Regions from separate parts of the Streptomyces sp. NPDC002888 genome, predicted to be linked through region 2. Evidence: riboswitches for the same ligand, from Rfam matches in the RefSeq annotation. Region 2 holds a riboswitch; each other region holds the start of a gene.

Region 1 (2,260 bases), on a different contig from region 2:
GAGGTCCTTCGGCGCCGAGGGTTCGTAGGCGACCACGACCTTCTCGCCCTCGTCCAGCTGCCGTGACTGGTCCGGCTGGACGATCTCCGTGAACGTACGGCCCTTGTCGTCGCCGGTGTCGACCCGGATTGTCGCCTTCTTGCAGGTGCCGTTCGCCTGCTGCTGTGCCGAGGACCCCTCGGCTGTGGAGGTGTCGCCGGTCGGGTTGTCCCCCGACGCGTTCACCGACTTGCAGCTCACGCTCTCGACCTTGGTGACCGTGGCCTGCTGGGTCTGCCGGTCGAAGCCGACCCCGGTGCGCTCGTGCGCCGGGGCTCCTCCGGGCCACAGCACCGCGAGTCCGATGACCACCGCCGCGCCGAACGGGATCAGGATCGCCGCGATGACCTTGCGGAGATGCCTGGAGACGGGGGCGGCCGGACCGTGGCTGTGACTGTGCGAGTGACCGTGACCGCTGCCGCCGGACCCGTGCCCGTGCCCGCCACCGGAGTCGTGGCCGTGCCCGCCACCGGAGTCGTGGCCGTCCCCACCACCGGCCCCCGGCCCGCGGCCGCCTTCTGGGCCGGGCCCCCAGCGGCCATCACCACCGCCGGGCTCGCGCACCTGTCGGCCGCCGACGCCGTGTCCCTGTGTGTCACCACCGCCGGGACCATGCCCCTGCCCGCCGACTCTGCGACCGTGCTCGGGCCCGCCGGCGAAGTCGTAGTCCTGGCCGACGTCATGGCCGGACCCGCGGGCCTGGCCGCCACCGAACGCGGCTCGCTGATCGTGCCCGTCGCCGAAACCAGGCGCGTCCCCACGCCCGTTGCCGTTTCCGCCGCCAGGTCGGCGGGGCGGCTCGTGCGGCGGGAACGGGTACTGCTCTCTCGTGGTCACCGACCGATCATCGCAAGAACGACCGAGGCCCACTGTTCACCGCGCCACAAAGGACGCTAGCGTGGAGGCACCTTTGCACACGCGGGAGCTCGGAGCACCGGGCTGAGAGGGCGCTGACCTCCGTCTTAGCGATGTTTCACGTGGAACACGTGATGTTTCCCATGAAACGCCGCCCGACGGAAACCGCTGCGTCGACCGCCGAACCTGTTACCGGGTAATGCCGGCGTAGGGAGTAGGTCTCATGACCAACAAGGACGCGCGCACGCCTGCCTCCACGCAGAACTCCGTCAGCGGGGAGACCGGGAAGTCCAACGGCTGGCACAAGGCGTACGTCGAGGGCTCACGCCCCGATCTGCGGGTGCCGGTGCGTCAGGTGCACCTCACCAACGGGCAGACGGTCACGCTGTACGACACGTCGGGCCCGTACACCGATTCGCTCGTCGACACCGATGTCCGCAGGGGCCTGACACCGCTGCGGGAGAACTGGATCACCTCCCGGGGTGACACCGAGGAGTATGCGGGCCGTCCCGTCCGTCCCGAGGACGACGGGATCAAGCACACGTCACCACGTGGCGGACTGCGCAACCTCGATGCGGTCTTCCCCGGACGGCCCCGGCAGCCACGCCGCAGCCGCGACGGCAGGGCGGTGACACAGCTCGCGTACGCGCGCCGGGGCGAGATCACACCCGAGATGGAGTACGTGGCCATCAGGGAGAACGTTTCTCCCGAGGTGGTGCGCGAGGAGATCGCGGCGGGTCGCGCGGTGCTGCCGGCCAACGTGAACCACCCGGAGATCGAGCCGATGATCATCGGCAAGCGGTTCCTGGTGAAGGTCAACGCCAACATCGGCAACTCCGCGGTGACGTCCTCCATCGAGGAGGAGGTCGAGAAGATGACCTGGGCGACCCGTTGGGGCGCCGACACGGTCATGGACCTGTCCACCGGCCGCAACATCCACACCACTCGCGAGTGGGTGCTGCGCAACTCCCCCGTCCCCATCGGCACGGTGCCGCTCTACCAGGCGTTGGAGAAGGTCGACGGCAAGGCCGAGGAACTGACCTGGGAGATCTACAAGGACACCGTCATCGAACAGGCCGAGCAGGGCGTGGACTACATGACGGTCCACGCGGGTGTCCGCCTGCCGTACGTCCCGCTCACCGCCAACCGCAAGACCGGGATCGTCTCGCGCGGCGGCTCGATCATGGCGGCCTGGTGCCTCGCGCACCACCAGGAGTCGTTCCTGTACGAGAACTTCGAGGAACTCTGCGAGATCCTCGCCGCCTACGACGTCACGTACTCGCTGGGCGATGGTCTGCGGCCCGGTTCGATCGCCGACGCCAATGACGAGGCGCAGTTCGCGGAGTTGCGCACGCTCGGGGAACTC
Region 2 (2,260 bases):
GGGACTTCACCAGCGTGTCGAGGGCCGTACCCGGTGCGACCTCGCGACGCTCGCCGTTGACCGAGATGGTGACCGGGATGTTCATACGGGCTGCTCCGTGAGTGCGGCGGTGCCGAAGCGGCGGGCGGTGAAGGGGCGGGCCTCGTCGGGGAGTTCACCGGTGGCCAGGGCATGCGCCAGGGCGTCGCCGGTGACCGGCGTGAGCAGCACGCCGTTGCGGTAGTGCCCGGTGGCCAGCAGCAGCCCCGCCAGCTCGGTCGGACCGAGCAGCGGCGCGTTGTCGGGCGAGCCGGGACGCAACCCCGCGCGGGTCTCCGTCAGCGGCAGCTCGGTGATGCCCGGCACCAGCTCGTGGGCGTCGCGCAGCAGCTCGTACACCCCGCCCGCGGTCACCGTCGTGTCCCAGCCGAGCTCCTCGCTGGTCGCGCCGACGACCAGCTCGCCGTTCTCACGCGGCACCAGGTAGACCTGGCTGCCGCGGACCACCGCGCGCACGGTCCGGCTCAGGAACGGCGCGTACCGCTTCGGCACGGTCAGCCGCAGCACCTGCCCCTTCACGGGCCGTACGGGCGGCAGGACGTCGTCCGGGACGCCCGCGAGCCGTCCGCTGAGGCTGCCGGCCGCGAGCACCACCTGCCCCGCGCCCAGCGCGACGCCGTCGCGCGTGACGACACCGGCCGCCCGCTCCCGTAGGACGGTGAGCCGGTCGACCCAGGTGCGGTGGAAGACCACGCCCGCCCGCTCGCACGCGGACACCAGCGCCCCGGCGAGCCGCCGCGGGTCGATCTGGTGGTCGCCGTCCACCCGCAGCCCGCCGCGCACCCCCGGCGCGAGCATCGGCTCCAGGCGCCGGCAGTCCCGCCCGGACAGCCACTCCGACTCCAGCCCCGACTGCCGTTGCAGGGCGTGCAGTTCGCGCAGGTGGGCGCGGTCGTCGGCGTCCAGCGCGACGGCGAGGGTGCCGTTGCGGCGGTAGCCGAGTTCGTGCCCGGTGAGTTCCGTGAGCTCGGCCGCGAAGTCGGGGTAGCGGCGGGCCGACTCCAGGTTCAGGCCGAGCAGGGTCTGCTCGCCGTAGTGCAGTTCCGTGACCGCGGCGAGCATCCCGGCCGCCACCTGCGCGGCCCCACCGCCAGGCTCGGGGTCCACCACGGCCGTGGCGAACCCCCGCTGAGCGGCCCGCCACGCGGTGACCAGACCGATGATTCCGCCCCCGACGACCAGGACGTCTGAGGTGTCGGACGTACGCGACATGGGCGTCCAGCCCCTCCCTTCGCCGGCATGACCCGGATCAGGTTCGTACGGTCGGAGGCCGCCAGCCTCCCTCTCAGCCCGGTGCGCCGGGCTCCCGCGTGTGCTTTACGGTGGCCACCCTAGCCCTCGGAGCAGCGCACTTGTAGGGAGCCTCACGCCATGTCCCGCTCACTGGACGGCCTCGTCCTCGCCCCCGTCGCCGACCAGGCCCCAGGTCAGGTGGGCACGAGCACCCGGTTCACGTACCACGAGAAGGACGGGGAGATCTGGGCCGAGTACGCGGGCGGCGACGTGGTGCGCGGGCATCTGGTGGGTACGCGTGAGGGCGACCGGCTGGACTTCCGGTACGTGCAGCTGAAGCACGACGGGACGACGTCGTCGGGGCACTGCGAGTCGACCGTCGTGGAACTGCCCGACGGCCGGGTGCGCCTGGAGGAGACCTGGGCGTGGGAGTCGCAGCCCGGCCGGGGCACGAGTGTGGTGGAACAGGTCACGGAACTCGACCGCTGACCGACAGCTGACTGACGGATGGTCAGTTGTCTATGGTGATCAGGTGAGCGAGCAGACACAGGAGCGGGGCACGTCGGGGGAACGGCGCGTGGTCGTCGTCGGCGCGGGCATGGCCGGGGTGCAGGCCGCGGTCGCCCTGCGGGAGCAGGGCTTCACCGGCACGGTGACGCTGATCGGCGCGGAGCCCCACCAGCCGTACGACCGGCCGCCGCTGTCCAAGGCCGTCCTGCTCGGCAAGTCCGAGGGCTCCGCCTTCGACATCGACTTCGAGGGGCTCGGCATCGAGCTCCACCTGGGGCGTGAGGTGCTCGGCGTACGCCCGGGCGACCACGAACTGGACACCGCCACCGGGCCGGTGCCCTACGACGTACTGGTCCTCGCGAGCGGTGCCGAACCGATCCGGCTGCCGGGCGCGGAGGGCGTGCCCGGCGTGCACCTGCTGCGCACCCTCGACGACGCCGAGCGACTGCGGCCCGTCCTCGCGCGGCAGCGCGACATC
Region 3 (2,260 bases), on a different contig from region 2:
AGGTGGTGAACCACAGGACGTGCCGGATGTCCGACCGCCCCAGCACGTCCGCCAGCCGCCCGAACTGCCAGCCGCCGTCGGTGTCTAGCCCCCGGGCGACGATCGCGGCGACGGGGTAGGCGAAGAAGAGCCCGAAGAACACGACGGGCAGGGCCATGAGCCCGAGCCGCGCCGCGCTCCCGCGAGCGTTGGCCTTTACTTGAGTACGAGCGAGGTCCACGACTTGACCCACTGGTCACGGTTGTCGGCGATCTTCGACGGGTCCATGGTCTCGGGATCCTTGGCGGCGGGCCCGAACTCGGTGAACTCGGCGGGCACCTTCGCCCCGGCGAGGACCGGGTAGACGAACATGTTCAGCGGCATGTCCTCCTGGAACTCCTTCGACACCAGGAAGTCGACGAGCGCCTTGCCGCCCTTGGTGTTCTTGGCGTTGCTCAGCAGCCCCGCAAACTCGGTCTGGCGGAAGCAGGTGCCGGTCGCCACGCCGGTGGGCGCGGTCGTCGGCTTGGGGTCGGCGTAGATCACCTCGGCGGGCGGCGAGGAGGCGTAGGAGACGACGAGCGGCCGGTCGGCCTTGGCCTTCTTGCCGCCGGCGGACCCGGAGAACTCCTCGTTGTACGCCTGCTCCCAGCCGTCGACGACCTTCACGCCGTTGGCCTTGAGCTTCTTCCAGTAGTCCTGCCAGCCTTCGTCGCCGTACTTCGCGGCGGTGGCGAGCAGGAAGCCGAGGCCGGGCGAGGAGGTGGAGGCGTTCTCGGTGACGAGGAGGTTCTTGTACGCGGGCTTGGCCAGGTCGTCGAAGGAGGCCGGCGGGGTCAGCTTGTGGTCCGCGAAGTACTTCTTGTCGTAGTTGACGCAGATGTCGCCGTAGTCGACCGGGGTGACCCGGTGCTTGTCCTTGTCGAGCTGGTACTGCTCGTCGACCTGGTCGAGCCCCTTGGCCTCGTACGACTGGAACAGCCCGTTGTCCAGGGCCCGGGACAGCAGGGTGTTGTCGACGCCGAAGAAGACGTCGCCCTGCGGGTTGTCCTTGGTCAGGATCGCCTTGTTGACGGCCTGGCCGGCGTCGCCGTCCTCAAGGACCTTGACCTTGTAGCCGGACTGCTTCTCGAAGTCCGCGAGGACGCTTTTGGAGACGGCCCACGAGTTGTGGCTGACCAGGGTGACGGTCTTGGAGCCGGAGTCGCCGGACCCCTGATCGTCGGACGACCCGCACGCGGACAGCGTGACCAGGCCGAGTCCGACGGCCAGGGCCGTGGCCTTCTTGGTGATGCTCACTGGATTCCTCCTGGGGTGACCAGGAAGAGACGCGGCCCTGCCCGGGCAACGGCGGAACGTTTCACCGGTGCCCGGGCAGGGCGCAACAGCTTGAGTGGAGACCGAACTTCCTACCCAGAATGACCTGGGCGAGGTTCAGAGGGTCTGCGGCCGGTGCCGCACTCTCAGCGCTGTGGCGCTCCCCTGTCGGAATATGCAGATGTATGGCTGATATGAAGTTGTGCCGGCTCAGACTACCGCTCGGTGGCCGCGAGCTGACCACATGCCCCGTCGATCTCCTGTCCACGGGTGTCCCGGATCGTGACAGGCACACCATGGGCAGCGATCGCCTCGACGAACGCCTTCTCGTCCTCCGGCCGCGAGGCCGTCCACTTGGACCCCGGCGTCGGGTTCAGCGGGATCAGGTTGACGTGCACGGGCCTGCCCTTGAGCAGTCGGCCGAGCCGGTCACCGCGCCAGGCCTGGTCGTTGATGTCCCGGATCAGCGCGTACTCGATGGACAGCCGGCGCCCGGACTTCTCGACGTAGTCGAAGCCGGCGTCGAGGACCTCGCGCACCTTCCACCGCGTGTTCACGGGGACGAGGGTGTCACGCAGCTCGTCGTCGGGCGCGTGCAGCGAGATGGCGAGGCGGCACTTGAAGCCCTCGTCGGCGAACCGGTGGATCGCAGGGACCAGCCCGACCGTCGAGACGGTGATGCCCCGCTGCGAGAGCCCGAGCCCGTCCGGCGCGGGGTCGGTGAGGGCGCGAATGGACTGCACGACCCGCTTGTAGTTGGCGAGGGGCTCACCCATGCCCATGAAGACGATGTTGGACAGCCGGGCCGGCCCACCGGGCACCTCGCCGTCCCTGAGCGCCCGCATCCCGTCCACGATCTGGTGGACGATCTCGGCGGTGGACAGATTCCGGTCCAGACCCGCCTGCCCGGTCGCACAGAACGGGCAGTTCATCCCGCACCCCGCCTGCGAGCTGATGCACATGG

The links. Region 2 has a riboswitch for thiamine pyrophosphate ahead of thiO (glycine oxidase ThiO). Riboswitches for the same ligand answer to the same signal wherever they lie in the genome.
Region 1: linked by a shared signal. The riboswitch ahead of thiC (phosphomethylpyrimidine synthase ThiC) and the one ahead of thiO (glycine oxidase ThiO) in region 2 are both predicted to bind thiamine pyrophosphate.
Region 3: linked by a shared signal. The riboswitch ahead of ACFYWX_RS10775 (thiamine ABC transporter substrate binding subunit) and the one ahead of thiO (glycine oxidase ThiO) in region 2 are both predicted to bind thiamine pyrophosphate.

Annotation. Positions count from the first base shown of each region.
Region 1 covers NZ_JBIAPU010000023.1:100,517-102,776, reverse strand. The annotation lists gene ACFYWX_RS32600 (YibE/F family protein) at 1-603, opposite strand, end outside; TPP riboswitch at 948-1,125, shown strand; gene thiC (phosphomethylpyrimidine synthase ThiC) at 1,118-2,260, shown strand, end outside.
Region 2 covers NZ_JBIAPU010000007.1:358,660-360,919, reverse strand. The annotation lists gene thiS (sulfur carrier protein ThiS) at 1-85, opposite strand, end outside; gene thiO (glycine oxidase ThiO) at 82-1,251, opposite strand; TPP riboswitch at 1,249-1,359, opposite strand; gene ACFYWX_RS14860 (hypothetical protein) at 1,411-1,761, shown strand; gene ACFYWX_RS14855 (NAD(P)/FAD-dependent oxidoreductase) at 1,805-2,260, shown strand, end outside.
Region 3 covers NZ_JBIAPU010000005.1:250,831-253,090, reverse strand. The annotation lists gene ACFYWX_RS10780 (ABC transporter permease) at 1-157, opposite strand, end outside; gene ACFYWX_RS10775 (thiamine ABC transporter substrate binding subunit) at 196-1,278, opposite strand; TPP riboswitch at 1,368-1,473, opposite strand; gene rlmN (23S rRNA (adenine(2503)-C(2))-methyltransferase RlmN) at 1,512-2,260, opposite strand, start outside.